Regions from separate parts of the Aquisalimonas sp. 2447 genome, predicted to be linked through region 4. Evidence: riboswitches for the same ligand, from Rfam matches in the RefSeq annotation. Region 4 holds a riboswitch; each other region holds the start of a gene.
The links. A riboswitch is a leader RNA that binds a small molecule or an ion and turns the genes downstream of it on or off. The one in region 4 is predicted to bind cobalamin.

Region 1 (7,867 bases), 240 kb from region 4:
TGTGGCTTCCACGCATGTTTGTCCGTCCCATGGAATGTTTGTCCACTCTGCCCCTGGCCGGGGGCGTTTAATCGGTTGCGGCGTCGTCCTGTGCCCCTGCTGTCAGGTCCGGCCTGGAGTCGGCGGCGAACTCGAAGGCATCCAGATACAGATGGTCCGGGTCGACCCCGTGGCGGTGAAAATCCCGCTGGGCTGCGGCGATCATTGCCGGCGGCCCACTCATATAGACCGCATGGCCGCCAAGATCCGGGTAGTCATGCAGCAGCATGTTATGCACCAGGCCGATTCTGCCCTCCCAGTCATCGTCAGTCCGCGGCTCCGACAGGCAGGGCGTGTACGTGAGCCAGGAGCAGCGCTCCGCCAGGGTGCGCAGTTCCTTGTCCAGGTACAGATCCTGGCGTTGGCGAACGCCCCAGTAGAGATGTGCCTCGCGATTGTTATCAATATGGACTAGATGGTCCAACATGCTCTTCAGCGGTGCAATCCCTGTGCTGCCCGCCATCATCAGAATGGGGCGTTCGTCATCCTCGCGCAGGTAGAACTGCCCGTAGGGCCCCTCCATGCGCAGCAACGCCTTCTTCTCCATGTTGAAAAAGACCTGCTCGCTGAACTCGCCGCCCTCAATATGGCGGACGTGCAACTCCAGCAGCTCATCGTCATGGGGTGCATTGGCCAGGGAGAAACTGCGCCGCCGGCCGTCCCGGAGCAGGATGTCGATGTACTGGCCCGGCAGGAAGGCCAGCCGCTCGGCCTCCGGCAGCTTCAGCTGCAGGCGCATGACGTCGCGGGACAAGCGTTCCATGCCCGCGACGCGGCAGCGTGTCCGCCGGGGTGCCAGATCGCCCGCATCCCGCACTTCACGCACCTCGATCACCAGGTCACTGGTGGGGCGGGCCTGGCAGAACAACGCCTGGCCCACGGCCACCGCCGTCTCGTCCAGGCAGTCGGGCGGCTCGCCGCCGGGGTAGTCGATCTCGCCCTCGACCACCTTGCCCATGCAGGTCAGGCAGGTGCCGTTGCGGCAGCTGTAAGGGATGATCAGCCCGTGCCTGAGCGCGGCGTCCAGGACGGATTCTTCCCCGGTGACAGGGAACTGGTGACCGCTGGGCTCAATGGTGACCTGGTAGCTCATGTCCGTGACCCGTGGTGCGTGCGACTGACACCGGCGCGCCCCGCAGGGGCCTCGCCCATTGTGACGTAACGCCCCGTTCACTGGAACGCCGCAACGCCAATGCCCTTACATAGCGGACCACCCGGAAACCGACCCGGTTCCCGAAGGTCCGCGGTCAACGACCACCTGGCGCCTGCTCAGGTGTCGATGCCCAGCTCGTCCCAGCGCGCATCGACCCGCTGCTTGATCTCCGGGTCCATGGTGATGGGCCGCCCCCATTCGCGGTTGGTCTCGCCCTTCCACTTGTTGGTGGCGTCGAAGCCGATCTTCGAGCCGAGCCCCGAGACCGGCGAGGCGAAGTCCAGGGAGTCGATGGGCGAGTTGTCCACGAAGGTGCTGTCGCGCTGCGGGTCCATGCGGGTGGTCATGGCCCAGATCACGTCGTTCCAGTCCCGGGCGTTGACGTCGTCGTCGGTGACAATGACGAACTTGGTGTACATGAACTGCCGCAGGAACGACCACACCCCCAGCATCACCCGCTTGGCGTGGCCCGGGTACTGCTTCTTCATGGTCACCACCGCCATGCGGTAGGAACAGCCCTCCGGCGGCAGGTAGAAGTCGGTGATCTCCGGGAACTGCTTCTGCAGTATGGGCACGAACACCTCGTTCAGGGCCACCCCGAGAACGGCGGGCTCGTCCGGCGGCCGGCCGGTGTAAGTGCTGTGATACACCGGATTGCTGCGGTGGGTGATGCGGTCGATGGTGAACACCGGGAAGCGGTCCACCTCGTTGTAGTAGCCGGTGTGGTCGCCGAACGGCCCCTCGTCGGCCCAGTCGTCCGGGTAAATGTGGCCCTCCAGCACGATCTCCGCCGAGGCCGGTACCTGCAGGTCGGAGCCCAGGCATTTGCCGAGCTCCGTCTTGCTGCCCCGCAACAGCCCGGCGAAGGCGTACTCGGAGAGCGTGTCCGGCACCGGCGTGACGGCGCCCAGGATGGTGGCCGGGTCCGCGCCCAGGGCCACGGCCACCGGGAAGGGCTCGCCGGGGTGTTCCTGCTGCCACTCCTGGAAGTCCAGGGCGCCGCCGCGGTGGCCCAGCCAGCGCATGATCACCCGGTTGCGGCCGATCACCTGCTGGCGGTAGATGCCCAGGTTCTGCCGCTCCTTGTGCGGGCCGCGGGTGACCACCAGCGCCCAGGTGATCAGCGGCCCGGCGTCGCCGGGCCAGCAGGTCCAGATGGGCAGGCGTGAGAGATCCACGTTCTCGCCCTCGACCACGTGCTCCTGGCACTCCGGGCGGCGCACCGTCTTCGGCCCCATGTTCAGTACCTGCTTGAAGATGGGCAGTTGTTTCCAGGCATCCTTCATGCCCTTGGGTGGGTCCGGCTCCTTGAGGAAGGCGAGCAGCTTGCCGATCTCCCGCAGCGCCTCGGTATCCTCGGCGCCCATGCCCAGGGCCACGCGGTAGGGGGTGCCGAACAGGTTGCCCAGCACCGGCGTGCGCGAGCCCACAGGGTTCTCGAACAGCAGCGCCGGGCCGCTCTTGCGCAGGGTCCGGTCGCAGATCTCGGTCATCTCCAGGTAGGGATCCACCGATGCGGAAACGCGCTTGAGCTCGCCGTCGCGCTCCAGCCGATCCATGAAGTCGCGCAAATCCCGATACTTCATCTCGCCCATGCTGGCGCCTCTCTCGTTGCAGAACCAACGTGTGTGACCGACCCGACCCGTGATCATCGCATGCCGCCGTCCCTTTTCGCAGGTTTCTGGATCGCTTGATTCGGCATCTCGCACCCGGTAGGTTCACCGCTTGCTCTCGGGTGCCTTCAGGCCGTTCCGGCCGGAAAGGTGAAACGGGAACCCGGTGAGGCAGGAGCCAATAGCTGCTGCCGAGTCCGGGACTGCCCCCGCAACGGTGAGCGTGTTGCAGCGGACCATCCCCGCCACTGTGGCTGATGCCACGGGAAGGCGGTCCGCTCGGGTGTCTTGACGCCCGCACGCGAGTCCGGAGACCGGCCCGATGAGCCGTCCCGCATTCATGCGGGACATCTCCTGGTGGTGCGAGGGGCACTGCTGGCGAGGACGCCGCGACTCGGTGCCTGTCGGCCATGCCGTGCAGTCCGTTCCGCCTGTCCACCACGCCCGGACAGGTCGCCTCCTCGTTCCCTGGTCCCTCGCCCGCAGGAGCTTTGATAACCAAGGGACAGGAGCAACCAGGATGAACACGGAGCGTGCGCGCAACGCGAATCCACGACGGTCCTCCGGGGACGTGCTGACAGCCGCCAGCCTGGTGCTGGCATTGTCGCTGACCGGTATCGCCGCCGCCGGTGATCACACCACACTCCGGGTGCTGGAGGTGGAAGGTGCCGGAGCCACGGACGAACTGGGTCTCGACCAGCCGGCAAGCACCGCCAGCCGCCTGGGTCTGCCGCTGGAGGATCTCCCCGCCAGCGCCACGGTGATCGACGCAGACACCCAGCGCGCCCGCGGCGTGCGGAACACGCGCGAGGCAGTCGAAGCGGCCGGCGGATTCACCGGCGGCGAGCCACCGGGGGCACCGGCCTCCTTTTCCAGTCGCGGGTTCACCGGCAACGACATCACCATCCTCTACGACGGCGTCCGGGTGGCGGTGCCAAGCATGTTCGCAAGGCCGGGCAGCAACTGGCTCTACGATCGTGTGGAAGTGCTGCGCGGCCCGGCCTCGGTGCTCCACGGCGAGGGCGCGGTGGCGGGTGCCATCAATTTCGTGCCGCGCCGGCCCGATCCGGAGCAAAGCTCCGGGGACCTGCTGCTCGGCGCTGGCTCATTCGGTGAAACGCGGGTTGCCGCCGGCGCCGGCGGGCCCACGGAGGTGGACGGCCTCTCCTACCGGGTTGATGCCAGCCGCCTGACGCGCGACGGCGAGATCGACCGCAGCGGCGCCCGGTACGAGAGCCTCGGGGGATCGCTCCGCTTCGATGCCTCCGAGCGGCTGCGGTTCACCCTCTCCGGGGAGGTCCAGCGTGATGACATCGAGCCCTATTTCGGCACCCCGGTAATCGACGGCGGCATCGACGAGCGGACCGTCGGCAACAACTACAATGTAGCCGATGCCGAGATGGACATGGAGGGCTACTGGCTGCGCTTCGACACCGACTTCGCCGCCACGGATCGCCTGCAGGTGCGCAACCGGGTCTACGCCCACACCGGCGAGCGCAACTGGAAAAACGTCGAGGCCTACAACTACGACCCCGACGAGGACGTGATCCGCCGCAGCGTGCCCATCCAGATCACCCATGACCAGACGCTGTTCGGCAACCGCCTGGAGGCGATCCACGACCACACCCTGCTCGGACTGCCCCACCGGGTGAGCGTGGGCCTGGATGTCAGTCGCAACCGATTCGAGCACAGCAATAATTCACCCTATCAAGGGGAGGATACGGTCGATGTGGACAACCCGGATCCCGGGCTTTACTTCTCGGATACCCCGTTTGAGCCGGGTGTACGAACCACCAACCACCGCTATGCGGTATTCGGCGAGAACCGCCTGCGGCTCGGCGGCGGCCTGAGTCTTGTCGGTGGCCTTCGTCACGAACTCATCCGCCTGGACGGCGAGGATCTGCGGGAGGACGAGCGCACCACCGAACGGTACCGTCCGACCACCGGCCGCATCGGAGCCGTGTGGGAACTCCCCGCCGGGGTCACCACCTACGCCCAGTACGCCACCGGCGCCAAGCCCACCGGCAGCACCGTGACCTTCTCGCCCGGGAGCGAGGGCGACCGCCTGGAGCGCTCCCGCGGAGTCGAGCTGGGGTTGCGGCAGCGCGCGTGGGATGATCGGCTGCAGTGGACCATCGCCGTGTACGACATCGCCAAGCGCAACCTCAGCGTGCGTGACCCGGACGACCGGGACCTGGAACGCCAGATCGGCCGCCAGGAGTCCCGGGGTGTGGAACTGGAGGTCGCCGTCCGCCCGTGGCGGGACTGGCGGTTCCAGGCGGACGGCACGCTACTGAACGCCGAGTTCGCCGACTACGCCACCGAGGACGACCGCTACGACGGCAACACCCCGCCCAACGTGCCGGAGCGCCTGGCGAACCTGCGCGCCGAATGGTTCGCCACCGATCGGCTCACGCTGGAAGCCAACACCCGCTACGTGGGCCCACGCCAGGGCAATGATGCCAATACCGTCGATGTGCCCTCGTACACACTGTTCGGCGCCGCCGCCACGTGGCAGTTCCGCTCGGCGGAAGTGACCCTGCGCGGGCGCAACCTCACCGACGAGCAGCACGTGAGCTGGAGCTCGTTCGGCGGCAGCCAGTGGCTGCTGGGCGAGTCCCGCAGCGTCGACCTCACCCTGAGCACGCACTTCTGATGTCGGTGAAGCGGCACATCTACCTCTGGCACCGCTACCTGGGCATCGCCCTGTGCCTGCTCATCGCCATGTGGTTCGCCTCGGGCATCGTGCTCATGTACGTGGGCTACCCGTCGCTGGACGACGAGGCCCGCCTGGCCGGGCTGCCCCCACTGGAGGCCGATATGGAGCTGGTGTCTCCCGGCGCGGTGGTTGAGCGCTACGGCGACGTGGACGCCCTGCGCCTCAACGCCGCACCCGGTCGGCCCGCGTATCACGTTCGGCAAGGCGGTGAATGGCACAGCGTCGATGCCGCCACCGGCGCGCCCCTGACGCTGGAAGACATGGACGTCCAGGCCGCCGCACGCCGCCACGCCGGCGCCGAGGTGGCCGCCCTGGAGCCCGTGGAAGTGGACCAGTGGACCGTACCGGGGCGTTTCAACGCCCACCGGCCCCTGGTGCGCGCCCGCATGGACGACGACGCCGTCTCCTGGCTCTATCTATCTTCCAGCACGGGCGAGGTGGTGCAGACCACGACGCGTTTCGAGCGGGGCTGGAACTGGGTGGGCGCTGTGGTGCACTGGATCTACCCGTGGCAACTTCGCCAGCACCCCGAGCTGTGGCGGCAGTTCGTCATCTGGCTGTGCGTGCCGGCCATCGCACTGATCATCACGGGCACCCTGGTCGGCATCTGGCGGCTTCGTGTCCGGCGGCGCTACAAGGGCGGCCGCATGACCCCCTACCGGGGCTGGCACCGCTGGCACCACATCCTCGGCATCGCCTGCGTGGTGTTCGTGTTCACGTTCATGGTGAGCGGCCTGCTGTCCATGAATCCCGGTCGCGTGTTCACTTCTCCCGCCCCGGATCGCGAACAGACGGCGACGTGGGAGGATGGCCCCCTGATCACCGAGGCTGTCGTTCCACCGGCCGCGTTGCTCGCCAATGCCCCCGATGGCGTGCGCGAGCTGGAATGGGACCGTCAGGCCGGTGCCCCGCTCGTCCACCTCCACGGCGCCGACACCAGCCGCGTGCGCCGGGCCGATGGCAGCCCCTTCGAGCCGGACGCTGACACCCTGACCGCCCGCGCCGAAGGGCTGGTCAGTGAAGGCAGCATCACCGAGACCACCCGGCTCACGGACTACGACTACTACTACTACGCCCGCCGCAGCCACCGGCCCCTGCCCGTGCTTCGCCTGCGCTTCGACGACCCGGACGGCACCACCCTCTACATCAACCCGGAGACGGCGGCCATTGAATCCCGCATCGACCACAGCGGACGCTGGCGGCGCTGGCTGTACAATGGCCTCCACAGCCTGGACTTCCCGGTGCTGTGGGAGCGCCGGCCGCTGTGGGACGTGGTGGTGCTGAGCCTGTCGCTGGCGGGGCTGGCGTTCAGCCTCACCGGCGCCGTGATCGGCTGGAAACGGCTGGTGGGCCGCGTCCGGGTGAAACGACGACACTGAGGTGAGACTTGTCCATGCGGGCAATTCCCTGGCGGCACATGGAGCCGCTGGCCCTGACACTCTGGTGCGCCTTGCTGGCCGTGGCCGGCTCGCTGCTAACCCAGTGGCCGCTGCGCCTCGACGGCCTCCCAGCCGCCGGCCGGCCCGCCCTGATGGCCCTGGCGCTGGTGGTGTTCCTCGCCGCCCTGCTGCGTCCGTGGCAGAAGGGTTTCGCCCGCCGGTGGACTGTCTACCGCCTTGGCCCCCCGAAGGCCAGCGCCGGCGGCTTCATCCTGCTGCTGGTTGCCATCCCGGTGCTCAACTACGGCGGCATCGCCGTGTTCACCGCACTGACGGAGCCGGAACAGGTCTGGGTGCCGGTGCTGGAGGGCGTCCTCGCCCAACCCGGCGGCCTCTGGATGCTTCTGATCATGTTGCTGCTGGCCGCCCCGCTCATCGAGGAACTGCTGGTGCGCGGCCGTCTGCAATACCAGGTGGGCCAGCGCTGGGGCGTTCCGGCTGCCATCGCCATCTCCGCCACCGTGTTCGCCTGGCTGCATGGCTTGCCGCAACTGGTGCCCGTCTACGTCGCCTTCGGCGTGCTCCTGGGTGTGGCCGTGTGGCTCACCGGCAGCGTGTGGACCGGCGTGCTCATCCACGCCCTGCACAACGGCGCCACATTCGGGCTCTTCCTGCTGGCGTCGGCCATGGACGTGGCCCCACCCGAGGCCACCGAAGCCGCGGAGGACACCGCCGCCCTCCTGCAGGCCGGTGGATCAGCCCTGCTTCTCGGCGCGGCCCTCCTAGCCCTGGCACTGCGCATCGGCCGCTGGCCCGGCCGCAAGACGGGCGGACCAGTCCGCTGGCAACCTCTGGTGTGGATCGGGCCACCGCTGCTGGCACTGAACGCCGCACCGTTCATTACTGGCTGATTCGCCGGTTAGAACAACCGTTTGGCAGCCAAAGCGATTTCCGGTAGCGTCTC
Region 2 (7,867 bases), 1.0 Mb from region 4:
CCTGCCAGTCGGCGCTGAACTGCGGACCGGTCAGCACCACGGGTGTGTCTGAGCGGTTGAGGATGTCGCTGGCCACACTGCCCAGCAGGATGTCGCCAATGGCCGTGCGGGCATGGGTGGCCATGCATACCATGGCATCCGGTGATGCCTGGATAACGCGCATCAGCGTTCCTTCCTCCTCGCCGATAGGGACGGTGTTCAGGTCGGCCTTGAGCACGGAGATGGTGGGGTTCTCGATGCCACGGCGCTCGGCTTCTCCCTGAAGTGCCGTGCGCCGTTCTTCGCTCGCCGATTCGGTGGGGATGATGGAAACAATGTGCACGCTGCGGCCCGTCTGCCGTGACAGCACGTTCGCGGGCGTCAGGGCGGCGAGGGAACGCCGGCTCCACTCTACGGGGACGATGAGTTCCTGGCTGCTCATGGCGACACTCCTCTTTTATTCTTCAGTATGGTCAGGTTGTACCTGACTACTTACTTTGCCGTAGACCGATCCGCTTACTCTTGATCCGGATCAACAGAAGCCCCCGGTTTTTTCCTTGTAATGGAAGGTGATCAAGCCACTCTTTTCATTTGGGTTCGCGTTGAACCAGGAGCAGCGAATGTCCCGGGCTACAGTTCCACAGCATGACATCAACCCGCCAGATCCGCCGTCACCGCTGGACCGCATGGTGCGGGTGGCCATCGGCAGGGCGACCATGGGGCTGTCGCCCGCTGCGCTGCAGCTCGCCTACCTGGACTGGGCGGTGCACCTGGCGAGCTCGCCTGGCAAGCAAATGCAGTTGCTGGACAAGGTTCTGCGCAAGGCCGGTCGGTTCGCCCAATACTCGGTACACTGCCAGGAGGCCGGTGCCACGCCCTGCATTGACCCACTTCCCAATGATCGGCGGTTCGCGGCGGAGGAGTGGCAGCAGTGGCCGTTCAACCTCGTGTACCAGTCGTTTCTGCTGACGCAGCAGTGGTGGCACAACGCAACCACCGGCGTGCGCGGCGTGACGCCCCATCACGAGGAGGTAGTGAACTTCCTCGGGCGCCAGGTCCTGGACATGATCTCGCCCAGCAATTACCTGCTGACCAACCCCGAGTTGCTCCGCCAGACCATGGACGAGGGCGGCGCCAATCTCACACGCGGCGCCCGCTACTTCTGGGAAGACGTCCAGCGCAGCATCAGCGGCGCGGCGCCCACGGGGGCCGGGGACTATGTCCCTGGCAACAACGTCGCCGTGACGCCCGGCAAGGTGGTGTATCGCAACCGGCTCATGGAGCTGATCCAGTACGAGCCCGCAACGGCGCGGGTGCACCCGGAGCCTGTGCTGATTGTCCCGGCGTGGATCATGAAGTACTACATTCTCGATCTCAGCCCGGAGAATTCCCTGGTACGTTACCTGGTGGGGCAAGGTTATACGGTGTTCGCCATCTCCTGGAAGAATCCGGATCAGGGTGACCGTGACCTGTCACTGGACGACTACCGTCGCTCCGGGGTCATGGCCGCGCTGGAGGCGATCAATGCCATCGTCCCGGAAAAGCCGGTGCACGGTGTCGGCTATTGCCTCGGTGGGACGCTGCTGATGATCGCAGCCGCCGCCATGGCGCGGAAAAAGGATGAGCGCCTCGCCAGCCTGACCCTTTTCGCCGCCCAGGCGGATTTCTCCGAACCCGGCGAGCTGGGCCTGTTCATCGACGACAGCCAGGTCACGTTCCTCGACGACATCATGTGGGAGACCGGCTATCTGGATGGTCGGCGCATGGCCGGCGCGTTCCAGCTTCTGCGCTCACAGGATCTGATCTGGTCCACCTCCGTGCGGCAGTACCTCCAGGGCGAGCGCTACGCCATGAACGACTTGATGGCCTGGAACGCCGATGCCACCCGGCTGCCTTACCGCATGCACAGCGAGTACCTGCAGCGGCTGTATCTGGACAATGAATTTGCCGATGGCGTCTTCGCAGTGGATGACGACGCGGTGCACCTCTCCGACGTCAAGGTGCCGTTCTTCGTGGTGGGCACCGAGAAGGACCACGTGGCGCCGTGGCCATCGGTCTACAAGATCAATCGCATGGCCCGCAGTCCGGTGACCTTCCTGCTCACCAACGGCGGGCACAACGCCGGCATCGTCAGCCCGCCGGATCATCCGCGCCGCCGTTACCGCGTGCATACCCACCAGCCCGACGAGCTGATGCTCCAGACCGACGACTTCATGGAGCAGACGCCGGTCCAGGAGGGCTCCTGGTGGCCCGAGTGGCTGTCGTGGTTGCAGGCACGCTCGGGCAACAAGGTGAAGCCGCCGGAGATGGGTGCGGCCGCGGCGGGGTACGCGCCCCTGTATCCAGCCCCCGGCAAGTACGTGCACCAGAAGTGATCCCGGAGCGCAGGCTCCGGGGCAGCGATCTGGCCTCTGCCCGCTGAGGTGGGCTCCCGGGGGCTACAGAGCCAGAGGCTGTCAGCCGTTCAGCGTCTCGCCGCTGATCGGATTGCACCGCGCCTTGCGCTGGGCAGGCCCAGAAGCTGGTCCAGCGGCAGGGCGTCGGGCACTTCCAGCGAGCCGTCGCCATTCAGCAAAGTGCCGGCCCGGTGACTGACCAGCCACTGCCGCGCCCACTCAGGTGCCTTGCGGCGGGCTTCCATTTCCCTGAGCACCTGTAGCAGGTCCTCGGCGGTATCCGGATCCAGCCATTCCGGCGCCGGTGTGGTCGTAGTGCCGTGCAGGTGCTCGAGTTCCGGGCCGACGAATCCGCTCCAGCGTACAGGTTCCATGTGCACGCCCAGGCCTGCCAGTAGCCGACGCAAGGCCGGCGTCAGACGGCCGCGCAGCACCAGGGTTTCCAGTGGTGCTCCGGGCGGCCGCGTAGTGTGGGCAGTATGCAGGCTCGCAGTATTCATGGGCTTCTCCCGTGATCATCCGTGGGTGAGAAGCCGTCGCGGGGTTGGCGGGTGGTGGGTGCACCAGTACCGCGGAACCTTGGCGCGAGGCTCCCGTGACGTCTTCGGCGGTGATCGGGCTCGGCGAGTACATTCGCCATACCGTTGCGCGACAGCCCCGGATTCTCACCGGTGTTCCCCGCTGGACTCAGCATGTTGAGTCTCTGTGAAGACGAAACCCAAGATATAGGGTGGATTGGGTCGGTGCAACCCCGCCGGCGAGTTGTTACACTTTGAGGCCTTTTGACGACGGGGCGGATCAATGACGGCCACCGCGCAGGAATGGAACTGGCTTGATTTTGACGCGGAGCGTGTGCGCGCGCTGCTGGCCCATGCGAGCCAGTGCAGCCAGCATGAACCGACGGCGGATCAGATGCTGGAGGCACGCTTTCGTCACCCCGAAGCGCCGAAACCGCCCCGGGGCGAACTGCCGCCGCGCGAGCATCTGGCGCTGGACGCAGTCCCCGCGGGCCTGCAGGTGTGTATCGGCGACGGCCTGTGCCTGGTCAGTAACGGGATTGGTGGAGAAGCGCCAGCACCCGTGTTCGCGCCAGGGTGCGATCCCCGCCAGGATGGCGACTGGCGGGCGACCGTCGAAGCGGCGGCCGGGGTGGAGCAGCAGGTGCTGTTCCTGCCGGCCGATGCCGTGGATGAGGTGCTGGCCGAGGCGGGCGACCGGGTCTGGCTTGGGCTGCGTCGCGATGAGGAACGCTTCGGCGTGGAAGAGTACGGCCTGTCCCCCACGGCCAATGCGCCCAACGACGGGTGACGGCTATCCGGTGCCCGCCGCCGGGCGTCCCATCCTCAATACTGGAGCGAGGTGCATGATGCCCGGATCGATCACGTCGGCTATGGCGAGGGTGTATCGATGACGTTGACGTTGCCGGAGCGAGTGATCGACGATCTGCACTCATTCTGTGCCGACAGCGGCATTACCGTGGACCCTGAGGAATGAACGAGTCGGAACGCAAGAACCTGGAGCATGAACTCAACGCCACACTGGGCCGGGCGTGTGAAGCGGCCCGCGGGGAAATCCCCGGGTTCCAGTGGGTGACCCACGTCATGGAGTATGGCGAAGTCACCACGAACATCCATGTGGTCTGGGTGTTCGACAGTAATCGCCACCTTGCCGAGGCGTTGCGGGCGGGGCACGAGGCATACCTGAATCATCTCACCGAGGAGGCGCTGGAGGCGGCCGGCGTAACGGTAAGCGACATCCGCCAGCATGTGGACTTTGACAGTGAGGAGGAGTGCGCGCGGGCCCACGGCGGCGACTGGAAGCTGCGCCTGACCTCCGAGCCGGAGCACGTCCACTGACGCAGGAAACGACCCCCGGGGGTTGCAATCGGCCGTCGTCGTCGCCATTCCGCTCTCAGTGTTGCCTTCACTTGCCCAGAACGCGCCGAGGTGTGCCGTGCCCGTACTGCTGCTACTGCTGCTACTGCTGATCGTTGTTCCTCTGGTCGAGCTGTTCATCCTGATCGAGGTCGGTCAGGTCATTGGCGCGCTGGCTACCATTGGCCTGTGTGTGTTGACTGCCGTCATCGGGGGCGCCCTGCTGCGCCATCAGGGCCTGCAGACACTGCAGCGAGCACGCATCAACCTCGACCGGGGTGCCGTTCCGGCGGTGGAGATGCTCGAGGGGCTTGCTCTCGGGGTGGGCGGCGTCATGTTGCTGACTCCCGGGTTCGCGACGGACGTGATCGGGTTCGCCTGTCTGATTCCGGCAACGCGGCGGCTGATAATCCATGCACTGATGCGTCGCGTGCATGTCCAGTACGGGCCGGTGCAGGGGCAGACGTCCGATCGGCCGGCACAGGGTCGCGAGGCGATCGAGGGCGAATACCGGCGTGGTGATCCGCCGGAACAGCGTTGATACGCTGTGGGGAACACGCATTATTCAGCAGTGTCACACATAGCGGCAGTCCGTTTATCAGGCGGCCTTTCAGTGCCGTAGGCAATCCAGGAGTACGTTATGAGGACAGGATTGAAGACAGCCTGCGCGATGCTTGCCTTCGCGTTCCCGGTGGCGTTGATCGCCCTGGACGGGCCCGGGGCCGGCGGCGCGGCGCCGGGTACGGGGTCGGCCGCAGATCGTGCCACCGGCGCGGGGCAGGGTCAGCCGGGCATGGGTGGCCCGCAACAGCCGGGCGCCGGCCAGCCCGGCGGCGGCGAAATCGATCAGGGCCCCCCGGTTCGGGAGCGCATTCGCCAGCAACAGCAGGCAGGTGAAGACCCGCACCAGTCCCGTTCCGGCCTGGGTGTCGAGGGTGGCGGTGCCGATGCCCGTGCCGGCGTCGGTCAGCCCGGTGGAACCCAGGGGCAGCAACCTGCCGCGCCAGGGCAGGACGGCGCCCCGGGACAGCAAGGGCAGGCTCCGGGGCAACAGGGACAGGCTCCCGGTCAGCAAGGCCAGACACCGGGTCAACAGGGTGCGGCCCCTGGCCAGCAGCGCGAGGCCCCGGGTCAGCAGGGTCAGGCTCCGGGTCAGCAGGGTCAGGCTCCGGGTCAACAGGCGGCGACTCCCGGGCAGTCCGGAGCAGCGCCAGCTCAGCAGGGTCAGCAACCGGGAGCCCAGCAGCAGGCGCCTGGCGCGGGCGAACAGCCCGGGCAGATCGGTGAGCAGCAGCAAAGCCCCGGTGCCGGCGACACTGCTCCGGGGGGTAGCCCCGGCATGCAGTGACAGCGTTGCAGGGCGTGTCCCTCTTTTCCTTGAAGGCCGGTCCAGGACCGGCCTTTTTCGTTTCGGGACACTAGGACCGCCTCTACGACCGGATTCCTGGATGTTGCGCTGCCGCAATTGCTTTGCTATATTGCATCGCAACAAAGGCAGAGGGCCTTTGCAGATCCAACGAATCCAGAGGAGGTTGATCATGAGCAATGAAACCGTGACCCAGATGCAGAAGCAGTTCGACAGCACCTTCGGCGCCCCGGCGCGCACCTACGCCAGCATGGTGCTGGATCATGTCGAGCAGCTCGCGAACCTGCAGTTCGAGGCCGCCAAGGCCTACGCCGAGACCGGCGTGCAGCAGGCCCGCGCTGCCCTGGACGTGAAGGATCCGTCCGACGTCCGCGCCTATGTCGAGAACCAGCAGAAAGTTGCCAAGGATCTGGGCGAGCGTATGAAGGGCGACGCCGAGAAGGTGGTTTCCCTGAACCAGGCCTTCGCGCAGAACGCACAGAAGGTTGCCCAGGAAAGTGCCCAGAACGTCTCCAAGGCCGCCGGGCAGAGCAAGTAAGCCCGGATTCCGGTTACGAAAAAACGCCACCTTCGGGTGGCGTTTTTTTTGTGTAAAGGGACACTACTAGTCGCCGATCAGCCCCAGGAAGGGGGTGATGGAAAAATACAGTATCAGGCCGACGATCCCCATGTAGAGCAGATACCGGAGTGGGTCGCGACGGAAGAGCGAGACAAACGTTTCCTGGTTTCCCGCCCGGCGCTGTTCCTCGTATTCCGCGCGTGCCTGCTGTCGGCGGCGCTGCTGGTAGTTGTCCAGCAATGAGCGCACACGTGGGTAATCGTCCACCTCACGCAGCCAGATCGCACCCATGCTGAGCCCCCAGCGGTTGGGTGGCGTTTCGTAGTAGTCCACTGCATGCTGGCGTAACAGGTCCCTCACCTCTTCGGCTTCATCCTCGGGAACCCCGCGCAGATTCATTAACAGTTTTGCCATGGTGCTCTCCGTATCGCGCCACCATGATACCCACCAACAGACAGGGTGAGGAACGTGCAGCCGTCCATCCTTGGGTGGCGGAGACAATTGCAGGGAGGAAAAGAATGCTGACGGTGCTGTTGGTGGTTGTTCTGAGCGTCCTTGTATCCGGTGGGGCGTATGCCTGGTTACTGTTGCGCACCGGCCCGGGCCCGGAGCAGGAAGCGTTCGACGGCGAACTCTACAGGGTCGGGCCCAGTTGTGTGTACTACCGGCGCGGTGACGGTGCAGGGGAAACCGTGATTGCCGTGCACGGCTTTCTGGAGAGCCCGGCCTACTTCACCGAACTGTATCGCGAGGATTCTGCGGCACTGGTGCTCCTCGGCAACGGGGATTACCATCCGGCGTTGAGACCCCGGCAGGTCACTGAGCCTCCGTGGGCCCGATTCCCCGAGGCAGGCGTCGGCACCATCGAGCATGATGCCGAGGTGCTGATCCAGGTGATGGAGCATCTGGTGACCACCCCGGCTGTCCTCCTTCACGGGCATTCCCGGGGCGGGGCCGTGGTGCTCGAGGCGGCGGCACGCCGGCCGGATCTGTTCGGATTTGCCCGGGCCATCCTCGAGGCACCGGTGCTGCCGCAGGCCCGTCAGCCGAGGCCGGCTCCTGCGGTCGTGATCGGGGCGTTACCTCTGCTGCTACCCTTGTGGCGCCGTCGGCCCATCAATCGGTTCAACAGGCGGGTGTGGGGGAGTCTGGACGACGCGCGCAAGCGCAGGGTGATCACCGCCCTGCCGTGGAATGTCCGGCGGGCGCTGACGGTGCGGCGTAACCTGCTGAACATCGCAGACTGGGTCGAGTCGCGACAGGCCAATGTATTCCAGGGGCTTGGCTCGGCATCCATACTCGTCCCCGGGCGTGACCGGGTGCTCGATCCCCGCAGCATGCAGGCAAGCGCCGCCGAAGGCGGGCCGCATGTCGAGGTGGTGCGGCTGTCGGAAGTGAGCCACTTCGTCACGCTGGACGCGCCGGACGCCGTTCGGCGTGTCCGTGAGGGTGGCAAGCCGCACGACGACGCTGAGACCTGACAATGTTCCTGAAAGGTTAGCAAACTACCGTTTGGCTTGTGCCCGGGAGTGTGCGCTCTTCCGGAATGGTTCTCTGGAGGGTTGATTGGACAGCGCTGAACACTCCGCTGGTAACGAACACCCCAGTTCAATCTCCCGGTGGCGCGGTGAATTCCTCAGTGCCGTGCTGGAAGCCCGGTATCGGCATCATGTCCAGGGTGAAACAGCCCGCC
Region 3 (7,867 bases), 190 kb from region 4:
GCGCCCCACGGATTGCAGCCGGCTCTCGAACGCGGCGTGGGACGGCTCGCCACTGGCGTCCTTGCCGTAGGCGTGGCCCATGCGGCGCAGGTAGGCGTCCGCCAGCTCCGCGCGGTCCTCCCAGGCGCCGGAGCGCTCCGCCAGGCGGTTGACGCCGGCACCGTAGGACCCGGGTGCCGTGCCGAAGACGCGCAGCGCCGCGTCGCGGCCGGCCTGCCGTGGGTCTGCACCGTTGCCCAGCATCTCCCGGGTGTCCGCCACCCAGCGGGCGGCGACATCGTTGCGCTCCAGGGGCTCGTCACCGGGGTCGCGCAGCGCGTCCGGCAACGGCCGCAGGGCCTCGTCCAGGGCGCCGTCGAGCTGCGGGTGCTCCGCGCGAATGGTCTCCGAGGCCCCGTCCAGGGCGACGCGAACGGCCTGATCCAGCCACACCAGCTGGTCCTCGTAGAGGTCCCGGAACAGGCCGGAGGTGGTCAACAGGGCGTCCCGCCGACGGGAGCGCTCCTCCAGCGGCATGCGCTCCAGCCCCTCGACGATGCCGCGGGAGTTCCACTTCGGCCGCACCCCCAGCATGTCCAGGCCGAAGGCGACCATCACGCCCTCGTCGCGCACCGTATCCGACGCCCAGAGGACGATGGCCTCGCTGCCCTCGGCCTCGGGATCGCCGCGGTCGCGGGCATCCGCCGCCATCTCCTGACCCAGGGACCAGGCCACCCGTGTGGGCACCAGGTCGCCGGAGAGGGCGTGGAAGTTCCGGCCCGTGGGCAGCACGGCGGGGGTGCGCACCGGATCGTTGCCACGACCGGGCTCGACGAAACGGCCCTCCAGGGCGGCCAGGAAGTTCGCCATTTCGTTACCCGGTGAGTTCGCCAGATCCTCCCGCCAGCCCTCCTCGGGCTCGTCGTCCCCGGCCATGGACGCGATCATCATGTCCACCGCGTCGTCGTCCCAGTCACGGCCGAAGACGTGCAGGCCGATGGGCATGAACTGTTCCTGCATGTGGGTCACGTAGTGGCCCACCTCGTGCACGAGCAGTTCCTCGTCCACGTCATCGAGACTGCGGCTGCCGTGGTCATCGTCGTGATGCTCATCGGCGTGATCAGGGTCGTCGTGGCTCTCTTCGTGTCCTGCATGGTCCGCTTCGTCACGCCCATGCTCGTCGTGGGCCGACTCGCTGCCGTGATCGTCGTCGTCACCGTGGCCGTTGCCATCACCGTGATCGTGGTCATGGCCGTGCTCGAGTTCGTGCTCGATCTCCTCGGTGAGGTCCAGGGCCTCGATACGTTCCCGCAGGGTCTCCACCGCACGGGCACGCGTCGGCGAATCCGGGTCCGTGGCAGATTCGAAGGTCTCCACCAGCTGCCGCAGTTCCAGCAGATCGTCGTAGAGCTCCGTGGTCTCCAGGGCCGGCGTCAGGTGGCTGATCATCACGCCCATGGCGCGGCGCTTGGCCTGGATGCCCTCGCCCACGCCGTCGACGATGTAGGGGTAGATCACGGGCAGGTCGCCGCCGAGGATCTCGGGGTAGTCGTCACCGGCCAGCCCCGCGCGCCGCCGCGGCAGGAATTCCCGAGTGGAGTGGCGGCCCACGTACACCAGCGCATCCGCCTCGAAGTGGTCACGCATCCAGTGGTAGAAGCCCACGTACTGGTGGGTGGGCGGAAAAGTGGTGTTGGCATGCAGCAGGGATTCGCTCACTTCCCAGCCCCGCGGCGGCTGCGGGCCGATGAAGACGTTGCCGAAGCGCACACCGGGGAAAACCATTTCGCCATCGCGCACCATGGCCTCACCGGGCGCATCGCCCCAGCCGGACAACCCGGGAATGCCGGTGCGGATCAGGGCATCGCGCAACTTGGTCACGTCCTCGGTATCGCCGCCCTGATCAAGCAGGGCCTGCCATTGCTGCTCGTACTGCCGCAGCAGGTCCAGCGCCCGCTGCTGGGAAGCGTGCTCATGGTTGCGAAGCATGTGCCGCAGATCCCCGACACTGCGCTCCAGCAGGCTCTCGGCCAGGGCCCGGTGTTCCTGATCCTTGGCGTCCATGAGCCGGGCGTGGAGGTAGCCCACCGGGCCATGCTCCAGTTCCGCCTGGACGGCCTCGGGCAGGGTGTCGAAGTAGGCTCGATACTCCTCCCGGGACAGGGACGGCACCCGGCCGAGCAGATCGTCCAGGCCGGCGCGGTTGTCCGGCAGATTGATGCCGCGGTCCTGGATCTTGTCGTGCAGGGCCTCGGCACTCTCGGGCAGCTCGCCGGTGTCGTAGCCCGCCGCCTGCAGCTGCTGGAGCATCTCGAACAGGGATTCCGGGACATCGAGCTTGTCGGCGCCCACGTTGTGGCGGCCCGGCGGGTGGTTGTAGTAGACCAGAGCCACGCGCTTGTCGGCGTTGTCGGTGGTCTGCAGCGCGCTCCAGCGCTGCAGCCGGTGCGCCAGGGCGGTGACACGCTCGTCCACCGGGCGGGTCAGGCTCAGCTCCAGGCCGGTGCGCTCGTCCACTTCCGTGGGCCGGGAGACGGCCAGCACCATGGGCTGGCTGATGCCCTGCAGCTCCGGCATGGCCAGTTGGTAGTGCACCGAATCCCAGGGGATGCCGTCTTCGGACAGCAGCCACTCCGGTTCGGTGAGACCGCTCAGGCGGATGCCCTTGATCACGGGCACGTCCAGTTCGGTGAGTGCGGCGGTGGCGTCGCGACGGCCCTCGCCGCCGCCCACGGTGAAGTACTGCAGGCTCACGACCCCCGCCAGATCCGCCGGCGCTGCCCGCTCGGCCAGGGTTTCCACCGCCTCGACACTGGCACCGCCCCAGCGGGCCAGTACGGCGAAACACTGGATGCCACGCTCTTCCAGCGCGGCGCAGGCGGCATCCAGCAGGTCCCGATCACCGGGACGGTCGCCGTAGTCGGTATCCAGCAGGGCAACGGCGGGGCCGTCGTCCAGCTCCATGGCGTCCGCATCCGGGCTGGCGGTGCCGTGGCGGTAGTAGCGGATGGTGTCACGCGGCCGGGGCTCCGGGACGTCCATGGACTCTCCCGCCTCCGCCAGCAGCCAGCGGAACAGGCCGTCGATGTGTTCCGGACTGCGGCCCTGGTAGAAGGCACGCCCCGTCAGCCAGTCGGCCTGGTCCGCGAAGCGCTCCTGCCGTTGGGCCAGGTGTTCGCGGGCATCCTCGCCGGGGTCCGGGTTGAGGGTAAGCTCGGTGAGATCGTCATCGGAGAGCCCGTCCAGCACCCGTTCGCCGCCCAGCCGCGAGAGCCGGGTGATCCGACGGTCACTGTTGATGGCCAGAATCGGCGTCTCGCCCGCCGGCGGCTGCTGCCGCATCAGCCGCTCCAGCCGCCCCACCTGGTCGCCGAACACCGCCGCCAGGAGCACCGCGTCGGCGTCCTGCCACAGGGCCGCAACTTCGCTGTCGGACTTGCCGGCAAGCTGCTCCGGCGTGCGCAGCACCACCTCGTGGTCCGGATGGGCATCCAGGAACTCGTGCGCCCCGGCCGCCATTTCGGCGGCGGAGCGCTCGGAGACGATGCCAACCACCGTCGCCGCGGAGGCGAAGGCGGGCATCAACAACAGGCAGAATGCCATCAGGCGCAACATCAACGATTCCCGTAACGGACGCTCAGGAAGGCGCTGCGGCCGGCGTTCTTGTAATCAAACTCGTCGGAACTGTTTCGCGCCGTGACGTAATCCTTGTCCAGCACATTATCGACGGTCAGCCGCGCCGACCAGTTACGGGCGAATTTCCAGCCGGCGCGCAGGTTCACCAAGCCGAAACCCGAAAGACGTTCTTCGTTCTCAGCGGCGTTGTACCTGTCACCCTGTACCAGGCCGGTGACCCCCAGTGATACCGCGCCCATTTGCCGGTCGACGTCTAGGCGCGCGCTCTGCCTCGCCCGCCGGGCGAGGCGATTGCCGGTCTCCCGGTCCCGCGGGTCCATAAGGGTCGCGGCAGCATTGATTTCTACGCTTCCTAGCCGGCGGCCGGCGGCCACCTCTAAACCCTGAATCCTGGCCCGAGCCACGTTCTGCGGGGAAAACGTGGCTGCATCGAACTGGATCAGATCATCCACATGGGTTTCGAAGAGGGCGACGTCCCAGTAGCCCGTCCGGTACTGGCCTCGAAAACCGAGTTCGGCGGTCTGGGAACGTTCCGGAGACAGATCGGGATTGCCGAAGCCGGGGAAATAAAGATCATTGAACGTCGGCGCCCGAAACGCAGTGCCGTAACTCAAGCGTACGCGGTGGGCGTTGTCCAGCCGGACGCCAATGGCGGCGGCGCCGGTTGCCCGATCACCGAACGCCTCATTGTCGTCCCAGCGAAGGCTCAACTGAAGATCGGCATCGTCCAGCACGAAAACGGTTTGGCCGAATACCGCTCGATTATCACGCCCGTCTTCGTCGTAGTCGGTGGATCCGTCCACTTCATCGCGTACGAACTCCGCACCAAAAACCACGTCGTGCGGCCCGGCCGCATGGTGGTTCTCTATGCGCGCGGTACGCGTGCGCGTGTCAAATACAGAGTCGTCGTCCACCTGCTCTTCTTCGTCGCGAGCCTCACTGAACTGAACCGACGTCAGCCAGACTGGCGAAACCGGCACAGTGAGCTCCGTTCCGGCGGCCTGCTTGACGAAATCCGTTCTACCGCCATCGAAGGCCGTCCGCCCATGCGCCCGAAAACCCGTCAAACCGAGTTCGATACCACCGTCGAACCGGTGAGACAGGCGAGCCAAGCCAGAGGTGTTCCGGAAACCCCGATCATCGCCACCTTCGCGCACCTCGACACCGTCGGTATGGAAGTGATTCAACCCCAGGCTGTAAGCCGTGTTTCCGGCGCTGCCGGAGAAGCCTGCACCGTATTCGTGAGATCCGAACGAACCCGCACCGCCCTGAATCCAGGCGGTGTCACGGTCCCGGCCGTCGGGCGTGAACGCCTGTATGACACCCCCAGTCGCGTCCGCACCATAGAGACTCGCTCGCGGCCCTCTCACGACTTCGATCTGATCCACCAGTTGCGGCGGGATGAACTGCCATGGCGGATTGCCATTTGTCGCAGATCGGATGCGGATCCCGTCGATGAGTAGCACGGTGGACTCCGCGCCGGTGCCGCGCGTGTAGATGCTGGTGCCCTTGCCGAAGGAGCCCGTGGTCGAGATATCGATACCTGGTTGCCCGCGAAGCACATCCGACAATTCGCGCGGCTGCTGCTGATCCAGGGTCTCGCGGTCGATGACGGTCACGGAGCTGAGACTCTCATCCACCGTCTGGGTGGACAGTGTCGGCGTCACCACCAGTGGGTTGAGCTGGAGCGTGGGTTCGTCGTCGGCGGCTGTCGCCAACGGAATCAGACAGGCGGTCGCCAAAGCGGCCTGGCGGGTTGAAATCATACGCATTGTGGTCCCCTTCGCCGTGCCACCCGCACGGACTTGATCTGGTTTTGGATTGGTGGCGCGTGCGGCGGGTTTTCACAGGGCGGCGGGCGCGGAGGCGGGTCTGCCGGCCTGTGCGTCGCCCTCCGCAACGCGCGGCATACCCGGCAGGCCGGTCTACGGGCTGATGAGCGGGGTGAGGGTTCATCCCTGGGCGACCGCCTTCCCGTGCATCGTGCACAGTGGCTTTGTAGCCGCCTTTGACTCAAACACCGTTGCGGGGGCAGCGCCGGACTGGGGCCGCATGCCTGGGTGGCGGGCCGGTACCGGCTTCCCGTTTCATCCCGACGCCGCATTCGGAAACGGCGAGGGACACCTGCTGGGAGACAGGCAAGCTAGCAAGGGGGTGGTGTCGAGTCAAATGCAGGGCCGTTTTTGCGGTGCATCAAGATGCACCCTACGAGGTGGTAGCGTGGCAGGTTCGTGCCAGCGTTTGGTCCAGGCGCTCCAGAGTGGCGGAGTCCGGAGGCAGACCGAAGCGCAGTGCAGACGGCTGCTCAAACAGCCGCACGAGAATGCCCTGCTGGGCCAGTTCGTGGTGGATGGTCGCCGCCTGCGGATGCGGGCAGTAGCGGAACAGCGGGGTGCCTCCGGCAGGGGGCAGTCCATGGCGCCCGAGCGTTGTGTCCAGCGCGCTGGCGGCGTCGGCCAGCCATTGGCGTGCCTGGGTCTGCCAGACGGTGTCGGCCAGGGACCGGGCCATGAGCCAGCGGGTGGGATGGCTGACCGCCCAGGGGCCCAGCACTTGGTCGAGGGCCTGGCAGACGGACTGCGGTGCGAGCAGCAGGCCGCCGCGCAGTCCCGCAAGGCCGAAGAACTTGCCCAGGGAGCGCAGCACCAGGAGTCCGTCACGGTCGGCCCAGGGGGCAAGGCTGATCCCGGGGGTCGGATCGACAAACGCCTCGTCCACCACCAGCCACCCCCCGCGGGCGGCGAGGGTCGCATGCCAGGCCAGCAGTCGGTCCACGGGAACTGCCAGCCCGGTGGGATTGTTGGGATGGATCCACACCAGCGCATCCAGTTCGGCGATCTGCCCGTCCACAGCATCGTGGGCGACGGGAACCACCGTATGCCCCGCCTGTTGCCACCACCAGGCATGCTCCGCATAACCCGGCTGCGGCACGCCAACCCGGCAGGCGGGCCGCAGCCGCGGCAGGCCCTGAATGGCGGCCTGACTACCGGCGACGGGCAGGCAGCCGGCATGCGGCGGTGCGCCGGCCCAGCGGCGGGCAACGGCGTCGAGGCCGTCGTCCGCCTCCGGCAGCCGCTGCCAGACTTCGGTCGGTACCGCGGGCACAGGCCAGGGACGCGGATTGATGCCCGTGGACAGGTCCAGCCAGTCGCCCACCGGGATGTCGTAGTCCCGGGCGGCGCGATTCAACCGCCCGCCGTGGTCAGGGCCCATAGGCCGCCTCCAACAGCAATCAGTACAAGCCACAGCATGACGGCGCGGCGGACCAGGCGAATGGCAGCGGCGATGGCGTCGGCGGCGGGCGCCGGACCGGTGCCGAGTCGTGGCCGCTTTTTCCACCCCCCGTGATAGGGCGCATCGCCCCCCAGGGTCACGCCGAGGGCGCCGGCGCCGGCAGCCATCACCGGGCCGGCGTTGGGGCTGTCCCACGCCGCCGCCTGGCTGCGCCAGCAACGCCACGCGGAGGCTGTCTGCCCCACCAGCGCGTAACTCAGCGCGGTCAGGCGAGCGGGGATCCAGTTCAGAACGTCATCCAGACGGGCGACAAACCAGCCGAAACGATGATACCGCGCCGTGCGGTAACCCCACATGGCGTCCAGGGTATTCACCAGCCGGTGCAGGATCACCCCGGGCACCCCCGCCACGATGAACCAGAACAGACTGGCGAACACAGCGTCGGCGCCATTTTCCAGCACCGACTCCACGGTGGCGACGGCGACGCCGCTGTCCTCCAGTTGCCCGGTATCGCGACTGACCAGGGCGCCCACCGCGGTGCGCGCCCCCGTCAGATCACCCGCTGAAAGGGGTGCTGCCACCGCCCGCGCATGTTCCGTGAGACTGCGCAGGCCCAGCGCCAGATAGAGCACCAGGGCCTCCAACAGCAGGACCAGTGGCAACGGGACGACCGCGATAACACCCCACGCCAGCGCCACTGGGGGCACGACCAGGACCAGCGCCGCCAGCACGCCACGCCCCGCGGCGGCCCGGCCCGGATGATTCAGGCACCGCTCCACGCCCCCGACCAGATTGCCGAACGCCACCAGCGGATGCCCTCGGCGGGGCTCTCCCAGCGCGGCGTCCAGCAACACGGCAGCAATACATACCAGGGCGATCAACATGGCAACGGCGGCACGCAAGTTCGCGAAAAGCCGGTAGTCTACGCTTGACCGGAACCTGCTTGACACCCACGAGGCCGCGACCGAACATCGGTCGCGCTTTTTTTAACGGGAATGCACCCATGAACGCAGGCCAC
Region 4 (7,867 bases):
CCTGCCGCACCGTGATACCGCCAAGATCCGGCGGGCGCGGGTGATCGGCGGCGAGGTCCAGCACCAGGGTGTCGTGATCCAGGCCCTGGAGCAGTTCCGCGGGCGTGCCGCGCGCGGCGATGCGCCCGCCGTCGATGAACGCCAGGTCATCGCAGAGCTGCTCCGCTTCTTCCAGGTAGTGGGTGGTAAGCAGCACGGTGGTGCCGGCGGCGTTGAGCCCGCGCAGCAGCTCCCACAGGGTGTGGCGCGCCTCCACGTCGACGCCGGCGGTGGGCTCGTCCAGCAGCAGCAGACGGGGTTCGTGGACCAGCGCCCGGGCGATCATCAGCCGCCGCTTGAAGCCGCCAGAGAGCCCCCAGGCGGTCTGCCGCGCCCGGTCCGCCAGCCCCAGGAGCTCCAGCACCGCCTGGGTGCGCTGCCGGGCGCGGCGGGGGGAGAGGCCGTAGTAGGCCGCCTGGCTGGCGACGATCTCGCCCACGGGCTCGAAACTATTGAAGTTCACCTCCTGGGGCACCAGCCCGATTCGTCGCCGGGCGGCGACCGGCTCCCGCGCCAGGTCGTGGCCGAACACCCGGATGCGACCCCGCTCCAGGCGCACCAGCGAACTCAGCAGCCCGATCAGCGTGGTCTTGCCGGCGCCGTTGGGGCCCAGCAGGCCGAAGAACGCGCCCGCCCGCACTTGGAGATCCACGCCATCGAGCCCGACGCGGCCGCTGGCGTAGCGCTTGGCGAGCCCTTCCATGTGCAGTGCCGGTGTGCTCATGTGACTCCCTGTTCCGCCGTGCCCACCAGGCGCCCACCGCGGTCCACGGCGCACACGTCCAGGGCGATGTCGTCGGGCAGACGGCGGCGTGCCTGATCGAAGGCGCGGGCGCAGATGCGGTCCCCCAGCGGGATGCCCGTCTCCCGGCACAGCGCCAGGGCCTCGATGCTGGTATTGCAGGCGCGCATGCGTGCCTGCAGCTCGGCGGCTGCCCCCAGGGCCCCGGCCTCGTCGGCGAGGCCGTCCAGGTCGATACTGCACTTGCGGCTGTGGGTGTCCGCGTGGCCGGCGGCGAATTTGCTCAACTTGCCGAAACCGCCGGCCAGGGTGACCCGGGACAGGGGGTGGTGGCGGATGTACTTGAGCACGCCGCCGATGAGATCGCCCATCTCGATCAGGGCCATGTCGTCCAGGCCGTAGCGCTCCCGCGCCAGCGCTTCACTGGAGCCGCCGGTGCAGCACGCCACGTGTTCAATGCCGTTGGCGCGGGCCACGTCCACGGACTGGTGGATGGAGGCGATGTAGGCGGCGCAGGAGAACGGCCGGACGATGCCGGTGGTGCCCAGGATCGACAGCCCGCCCTGGATACCGAGCCGGCCGTTCATGGTGCGCTGGGCAATCCTTTCACCGTCGTCCACGCCCACTGTTACGTCGAAACCGCCGGCGTAGTCGGCACCGGTTGCGCACTCCAGCAGGTGATCGGTGATCATCCGGCGCGGCACCGGATTGATGGCCGGCTCGCCCACGGGCACCGGCAGACCGGAGCGGGTGACCGTGCCCACGCCGTCGCCGGCGTGAAAGACCACGCCCACCGCGGCGCGCAGGCGCACATGCGCCCAGACCCGGGCGCCGTGGGTGGCATCGGGATCGTCGCCGCCGTCCTTGATCACACCGGCCAGGGCGCCATCGGCAATGGCGGTGGCATCGTTGAGCGTGAGCTCCACCGTCTGGCCGCGCGGCAGCACCACTCCCGTGGCCGCTCCGGCGGCTTGACCCAGCGCCAGGCGCGCCGCGGCCACCGCGGCGGCGGTGGCGCACACGCCGGTACTCAGACCGGTGCGCAGGGCACCGGCCGACTCCCGGCTCTCCGGGCGCATGGTGGCGCTGGTCGTGGTTGCGTGATGATTGTCCGTCACCGGCACGTTCCTGGTCAGGGGAACCGGGGCAGGCAAGGGGGAATCAGGTGTCAACGGCTTCGGCAGGTCCGGCGCGCTTGACCCGGTTCCACCGCACCCCGCGGTTCCAGGCTCCTGCAGGCCGGTCTCCGGGCTCGTGGATGGGGGCGCGTTGCACTCCCGGCGGACTGCCTTCCCGGCGCGCCGTGGGGCGCAGCCAGTGGCGTCGATCATCCGCCCTGTCCACCTACCGTTGCGGGGGCAGCGCCGGACTTGCGATGGAGATCGCGCACCGGCTTCCCGATTCTCCTCGCAACCGGTCTGGCTGCGAGACACCTGCGGAACACGGCACCTTAGGTGAGGGGGGCGGGAGGGTCAAGTTGGCGACCTGCAGGGAATTATTTCTTATTTGTACAATCCATATACAATAATGCTGACGCCGATGACAGAGCGATACGACCATGACAGCCAACGCTGACGCCGACCGATTCGATGCCACCGTCGATCCCGCCGAGGTGGAACGCTACCGCGCGCTGGCGGACATGTGGTGGCAGCGTGACGGCAAGCTGTGGCCGCTACACGTACTGAACGAGCTGCGGACCGGTTACATCCGCGACCAGCTGGCAGCACTGCACGGCCGGGACCCCGCGGACCCGGAGCCCCTGCGCGGCCTGCGCATGCTGGATATCGGTTGCGGCGGCGGTCTGCTGAGCGAGGCCATGGCACGGCTGGGCGCCGACGTCCACGGCGTGGACGTGGTGGACAGCAACACCCAGGTGGCGCGACTGCATGCCGCCGAACAGGGGCTCGCCATCGACTACGAAACCACCACCGCGGAAGCACTCACCGAGCGCGGCGCCCGCTACGACGTCGTGCTGAACATGGAGGTGGTGGAACACGTGGCCGATCTTCCGGCCTTCATGGCGGCGGTGAACCGACTGGTGGCTCCCGGCGGCCACACGTTCGTGGCCACCATCAACCGCAACCCGGTGTCGTACGTGGTGGCCATCCTGGGGGCGGAGTACATCTTCCGGCTACTGCCCAAGGGCACGCACCAGTGGTCGCGCTTTCCCACCCCGGAGGAAATCGACACGCTGCTGCAGCGGGACGGCATCCGCGTCATTCGCCGTACTGGCGTGAAGGTCAATCCGCTCACCCGCCGCATGTGGCTGTCACCCTCGCTGAGCGTGAACTACATGCTGCTGGCGGAGCGGGGGAGACACGCCCGCGCCTGAAGAAACACCAAGCCAGGCGCGTCAGTGCATAGAGGGCGATGACAACGATCCGTTGCCTAGTGGGCGGACTCGCCGGGCTCCAGGGCGGGCTCGACCTCGATGATGCGCGCGGAACGGCTTTCCACGTCCACGTCGATGCGGTACTCGCCGGGTTGCAGCACATCCGTGGACAGCGCTTCTTCCACCACCTCGCGCTCCTCATCGGTGAGCGCGCCGCCATGCTCGTTTACAAGCTCCACTGCGTTATCCTCGGCGCCAGCAACAGCGAAGGTCAGCAGCGTGAAGCCGGCCGTGAATACTGCGCGCAACAGGAATCTCGTCATGCAAGTTCTCCACATCGGACGCCGCCCATCCCATGGCTGATAGCGACGTCATCATCGTTGGCGCCGGCGCGGCGGGCATTGCCGCGGCCCGACATCTGCAACGTCAGGGTCTCCACTGCCGGATCATCGAGGCCGGCGACCGCATCGGCGGGCGAGCGTGGAGTGATGGTACCAGCCTCGGTGTGCCCTTCGACCGGGGGTGTGCCTGGTTTCACTGCGGCGGCCGCAACCCCCTGGTGCCCCTGGCCGACATCCACGAAATCACCTACGGCGGCAATCCCTGGAACGCCTATCATCTCCAGAGCGGGCTCCTGGACGCCATGGAGTCCAGGCGACTGCGGGAGAGGGTTGCGGCGGACGTGGAATCACTCTGCGCTGCCGGGCGCGCTGGGCGGGATCCGTCCGCCGCCGACATGCTCGACCCCGAAGCCCCGCACCGCGCGGTGCGGGATTACCTGATCTCCGCCATCAACGGCGTCGCCCTCGAAGACTATGCCTGTGCCGAAGCCGCCGCCGATGATGACACTGGCGAGAACTGGATCGTCCATCAGGGGATCGGCACCCTCATGACACGCCTCGCCAACGGCCTTGACGTGGTGACCGGCTGCCCGGTGCGGTGGGTGGACACCACGGAGCCGGAGGTCCGCGTGGGAACCGATGACGGCACCTTCAGCGCCGGCGCTGTCCTGGTCACCGTGTCCACCGGCGTGCTCGCCGCAGGGGCCATCGAATTCCGGCCGTTGCTGCCCGAACGCAAGCGCCAGGCGGTGGCCGCCCTGCCCATGGGCATCGCCGAGAAGATCGCCCTGCGCTTTGTCAGCAACCCGTTCCCGTACCCGCCGAACACCTATCTGATCGTCCATGCCCCGGGCGACGAGCACGCGTTCGGGCTGCACCTTTGCCCCGCCGGCCATCCCGTCGCCGTGGGCTACGCAGGCGGACCACTGGCCGAGTGGCTGAACAGGCAGACCGACGCAGCGGCGATGGAGTTCGCCCTGGAACGGCTCGCGCGCGCGTTTGGCAACGACCTGCGGGACAAGGTCATCGCCCACACCCGAACCCGCTGGGCCGATAACCCACTGACCCGGGGCAGTTACTCCGCCGCCCGCCCCGGCGGCGGCCACGCCAGCCGCCGTGTGCTGGCCGAGCCGGTGGGAGAGCGTCTGTTCTTCGCCGGCGAAGCCACCGATCCCACGGACTTCGCCACCGTTCACGGCGCCTGGCAGTCGGGGATACGGGCAGCCCGGGAAGTGGTCCGGCAATGGGGGAAGGAAGCGGAAGATGGAAGGCTGGCGCAGGGCGACTGACTCGCAGAGTCCATCTTGATGCACCGGCGAGGATATGCCGGCCCAGCCGTAGCCAGCCCAACCGTAGGGCGGACTTTCAGGTCCGCCGATGGCGTTCGGGTAAACCACCATGGCGTGTATGCCCGGTAACGGCGGACCTGAAGGTCCGCCCTACGTTGCTTCCGGGCCGGGCCACTGGCTCGTAGGGTGCATCTTGATGCACCGCAATCACCCCGCATCCAGCCACCTTGGTTGGCCGGTCTCCAGAAGGTTCATCAAGATGCACCCTTCGTTTCCGGATCGCACGGGAAAGGTCAGTCGATCAGCGCGGTCACCATCGCCGCCACCGCCGCCACCGCCGAGACGCCCAGCAACGCCGGGCGCAACCAGTCGCGATCCAGCCAGGCCGCCAGCCGGCCGGAAAGCCAGAAACCGACAGCGACACCCGGCAGCAGGCTCAGGCCCATGAGCAGCTCCGGCACGCCGAACCGCCCGAACGCCGCCAGCGTGCCGATAATGATCACGCCCCCTGGCACGAATACCGCAGACAGGGTCCCGCGCAGCCGGGCACCGTGATAGTGCTGGAAGGCCAGCGCCAGCGGGGGGCCGCCGATGGACGTGGTGGTCGCCATGAGCCCGGCCAGACCGCTGGCCATGAATACATGATGCTGCCGCGGGCGACCGATCCGGCCCACGGCGCTAAGGGCGACGCCCAGCAACACCAGGGCGCCGAAGACCAGACCGAGCAGATCCTGGGCAATCACGGCCAGCACGGCGATACCGGCCAATGCGCCCGGCACCTGCCCGACCACCGCCCAGCCGGCATCGGGAAAATGCACGGCGCGCCAGTCACGCAGCAGGATCATCATGGGCAGGCACATCCCCGCCAACAGCATGGGCCCGGGGATCAGTGCGGGCTGGATGAGGTAGAGCAACGGCGCCCCCACCAGCGCCACGCCAAAACCGATGGCCCCCTGGATCAATGAACCACCCAGGATCACCAGCGTGGCCAGGACCCATTCGGTGAGGCTGAGAGGAATATCCATGGAACTCCGGCGACAACGGCACGACCCGCCGTCGGCTCACTCCCGAGGCGACGAAACGGGGAGTCTACCGGCACCGCCGGAGCGAATCGAGTCGGGGCGCCAGGCACCTGCCGCGCCTCAGCCGATAAAATCTCTCAGCAGGCGGACAACGGCCTGCGGTTGCTCCACCGGCGGCAGATGCGCGGCATCGGAAACGATTTCCAGCCGGGCGCCATCGATGCGCCCGGCAATGGCCTCGGCGGCGGACACCGGCGTGCCGGGATCCTCGGCGCCGACGACCACCATCGTCGGCCGGTCGATGACGTCCACCATGGGCTCCAGGTCCATGGTGCCAATGGCCTCGCAGCAGCCCGCATAGCCTTCTGGAGGAGTGCGGAGGAACATGTTGCGGATGCCGGCCACCGTGGTTCCGGTGCGGAACGCCGGCGTGAACCAGCGCTCCATGGCGCCGTCCACCAGGCCACCCAATCCCTCGGCGCGGACCTGGGCGGCACGCTCTGTCCACATGGCCGGCTCCGGCATGCGCATGGTGGTGTCGCAAAGGATCACGCTTTGCAGCCGCTCACCGTGGGCTCCGGCCAGCTGCTGCCCGACCATGCCGCCGATGGACAGGCCGCAGAAGTGCACCCGGTCCAGTCCCAGACCATCCATGAGCGCCACGCAGTCCTCCGCCAGGCCCGCGATGGTGTAAGGGCCGGACGGAACCGAGGTAAGACCGTGGCCACGCATGTCGTAGCGCAGCAGGCGGTAGTGGTCACGTAACCGCTCTGCCACCAAATCCCACATGCGGAAGTCGGTACCCAGGGAGTTGGCGAACATCAGCACCGGGGCGTCGGCAGGGCCTTCGAGGGTGTAATGGATGACGCCGCTGCCGTGTTGGAGGAACTGCATTGTGTCTCCTGCTCTTTCCGCGCATTCGAGGTCGGGTTGGTCGCGGCTTGCGCCGCTCCTACAGCCGAACCGGGCGATGCCGTGCCCGCAGGAGCGGCGCAAGCCGCGAGCCAGTGTCCGGGCTGCCGTGTAGGGTGGACCTTCAGGTCCACCGTCAAGCCCGGAACCTACTCCGGGCCCTCCAGAGGCGGTCGCACCGGCGGCAGATCAGCGAACTCGCCGGGGCGCTTCTCCGCATTGGCCTGCATGGCCTCGCGGATCTCCGCGTGCTGGAGCATGCTGGCATTCCACACGCCCACGTAATCCAGGGTATCCGCCACCGAGTGATCGCGGGCGTAGTTCGCCATGCGCTTGGTGCCGTGGATGGCCAGGGGCGCCTTGGCGGCGATCTCGCGGGCGATGCCCATGACCTCGGCCAGCATGGTGTCCTGGTCCGGGTAGACGCGGTTGACCAGCCCTACCGACTGCGCCTCCGCCGCCGGCATGCGCCGGCCGGTGTAGGCCAGCTCCCGGGCCACGCCTTCCGGGATCAGCTTGAAGATGCGCGGGAACGTGCCCACGTCGGCGGTCATGCCGATATTGATCTCGTGGATGGTGATGAAAGCGTCGTCGGTGGCATAGCGCATGTCGCAGGCGGTCACCAGATCCACCCCGCCGCCGATGCAGCCGCCCTGGATGGCCGCCAGCACCGGCACCCGGCAGCGCTCCAGGCAGGTGAAGGTCTCCTGCATGGCGCGCACGGTATTCTGGAACCGCAGCCCCGCCTGACGCTCGGCCATGGGCTCATCCGGCGCCGCGGCGATGGACTGGAACGCCTTGATGTCCAGCCCGGCGGTGAAGTGCGGCCCGGTGGAGGAGATCACGATCACCCGCGCGCGGGCGTTGTCATCAATGTCACGCACGATGTCAGGCAACTCCCGCCAGAACGACGGGATCATGCTGTTGCGCTTTTCCGGGCGCTTGAGCACCAGGTGCGCAATCCCGTTATCGATGGTGACGTCAAAGCATTCGTGGCTCACGTGATCTCCTCCCGGTCCGGGTTCCCCTGGTTTTCAGTAGCCGCGCAGCCGGGCGAAGCGCGCTGCGTGGTAGCGCTGGTCGCCGAAGGTCTGCTGTGCGGCGCGGGCACGCTTGAGGAACAGGCCGATGTCGAACTCATCGGTCATGCCCATGCCGCCGTGCAACTGCACCCCCTCATTGGTGGCCAG

Region 1: linked by a shared signal. The riboswitch ahead of KU884_RS00740 (TonB-dependent siderophore receptor) and the one ahead of KU884_RS18525 (cobalt-precorrin-5B (C(1))-methyltransferase) in region 4 are both predicted to bind cobalamin.
Region 2: linked by a shared signal. The riboswitch ahead of KU884_RS13600 (hypothetical protein) and the one ahead of KU884_RS18525 (cobalt-precorrin-5B (C(1))-methyltransferase) in region 4 are both predicted to bind cobalamin.
Region 3: linked by a shared signal. The riboswitch ahead of KU884_RS00565 (TonB-dependent receptor domain-containing protein) and the one ahead of KU884_RS18525 (cobalt-precorrin-5B (C(1))-methyltransferase) in region 4 are both predicted to bind cobalamin.

Annotation. Positions count from the first base shown of each region.
Region 1 covers NZ_CP050695.1:169,949-177,815, forward strand. Annotated here, with positions in the region: gene KU884_RS00730 (CDP-6-deoxy-delta-3,4-glucoseen reductase) at 68-1,132, opposite strand; gene ubiD (4-hydroxy-3-polyprenylbenzoate decarboxylase) at 1,309-2,778, opposite strand; cobalamin riboswitch at 2,909-3,143, shown strand; gene KU884_RS00740 (TonB-dependent siderophore receptor) at 3,326-5,461, shown strand; gene KU884_RS00745 (PepSY-associated TM helix domain-containing protein) at 5,461-6,903, shown strand; gene KU884_RS00750 (CPBP family intramembrane glutamic endopeptidase) at 6,918-7,814, shown strand.
Region 2 covers NZ_CP050695.1:2,859,213-2,867,079, reverse strand. Annotated here, with positions in the region: gene KU884_RS13610 (universal stress protein) at 1-421, opposite strand, end outside; gene KU884_RS13605 (alpha/beta hydrolase) at 600-2,354, shown strand; gene KU884_RS13600 (hypothetical protein) at 2,444-2,875, opposite strand; cobalamin riboswitch at 2,963-3,107, opposite strand; gene KU884_RS13595 (hypothetical protein) at 3,177-3,683, shown strand; gene KU884_RS19135 (hypothetical protein) at 3,735-3,869, shown strand; gene KU884_RS13590 (hypothetical protein) at 3,866-4,231, shown strand; gene KU884_RS13585 (FxsA family protein) at 4,329-4,790, shown strand; gene KU884_RS13580 (hypothetical protein) at 4,860-5,546, opposite strand; gene KU884_RS13575 (phasin family protein) at 5,788-6,153, shown strand; gene KU884_RS13570 (DUF6164 family protein) at 6,220-6,588, opposite strand; gene KU884_RS13565 (alpha/beta fold hydrolase) at 6,693-7,655, shown strand; gene KU884_RS13560 (GGDEF domain-containing protein) at 7,741-7,867, shown strand, end outside.
Region 3 covers NZ_CP050695.1:123,972-131,838, reverse strand. Annotated here, with positions in the region: gene KU884_RS00570 (cobaltochelatase subunit CobN) at 1-3,594, opposite strand, end outside; gene KU884_RS00565 (TonB-dependent receptor domain-containing protein) at 3,594-5,387, opposite strand; cobalamin riboswitch at 5,516-5,758, opposite strand; gene cobD (threonine-phosphate decarboxylase CobD) at 5,821-6,828, opposite strand; gene cbiB (adenosylcobinamide-phosphate synthase CbiB) at 6,801-7,733, opposite strand; gene cobT (nicotinate-nucleotide--dimethylbenzimidazole phosphoribosyltransferase) at 7,853-7,867, shown strand, end outside.
Region 4 covers NZ_CP050695.1:3,906,457-3,914,323, forward strand. Annotated here, with positions in the region: gene KU884_RS18520 (ABC transporter ATP-binding protein) at 1-763, opposite strand, end outside; gene KU884_RS18525 (cobalt-precorrin-5B (C(1))-methyltransferase) at 760-1,860, opposite strand; cobalamin riboswitch at 2,001-2,233, opposite strand; gene ubiG (bifunctional 2-polyprenyl-6-hydroxyphenol methylase/3-demethylubiquinol 3-O-methyltransferase UbiG) at 2,340-3,113, shown strand; gene KU884_RS18535 (hypothetical protein) at 3,170-3,436, opposite strand; gene KU884_RS18540 (NAD(P)/FAD-dependent oxidoreductase) at 3,469-4,743, shown strand; gene KU884_RS18545 (sulfite exporter TauE/SafE family protein) at 5,037-5,768, opposite strand; gene pcaD (3-oxoadipate enol-lactonase) at 5,886-6,659, opposite strand; gene KU884_RS18555 (crotonase/enoyl-CoA hydratase family protein) at 6,827-7,678, opposite strand; gene KU884_RS18560 (acyl-CoA dehydrogenase family protein) at 7,712-7,867, opposite strand, start outside.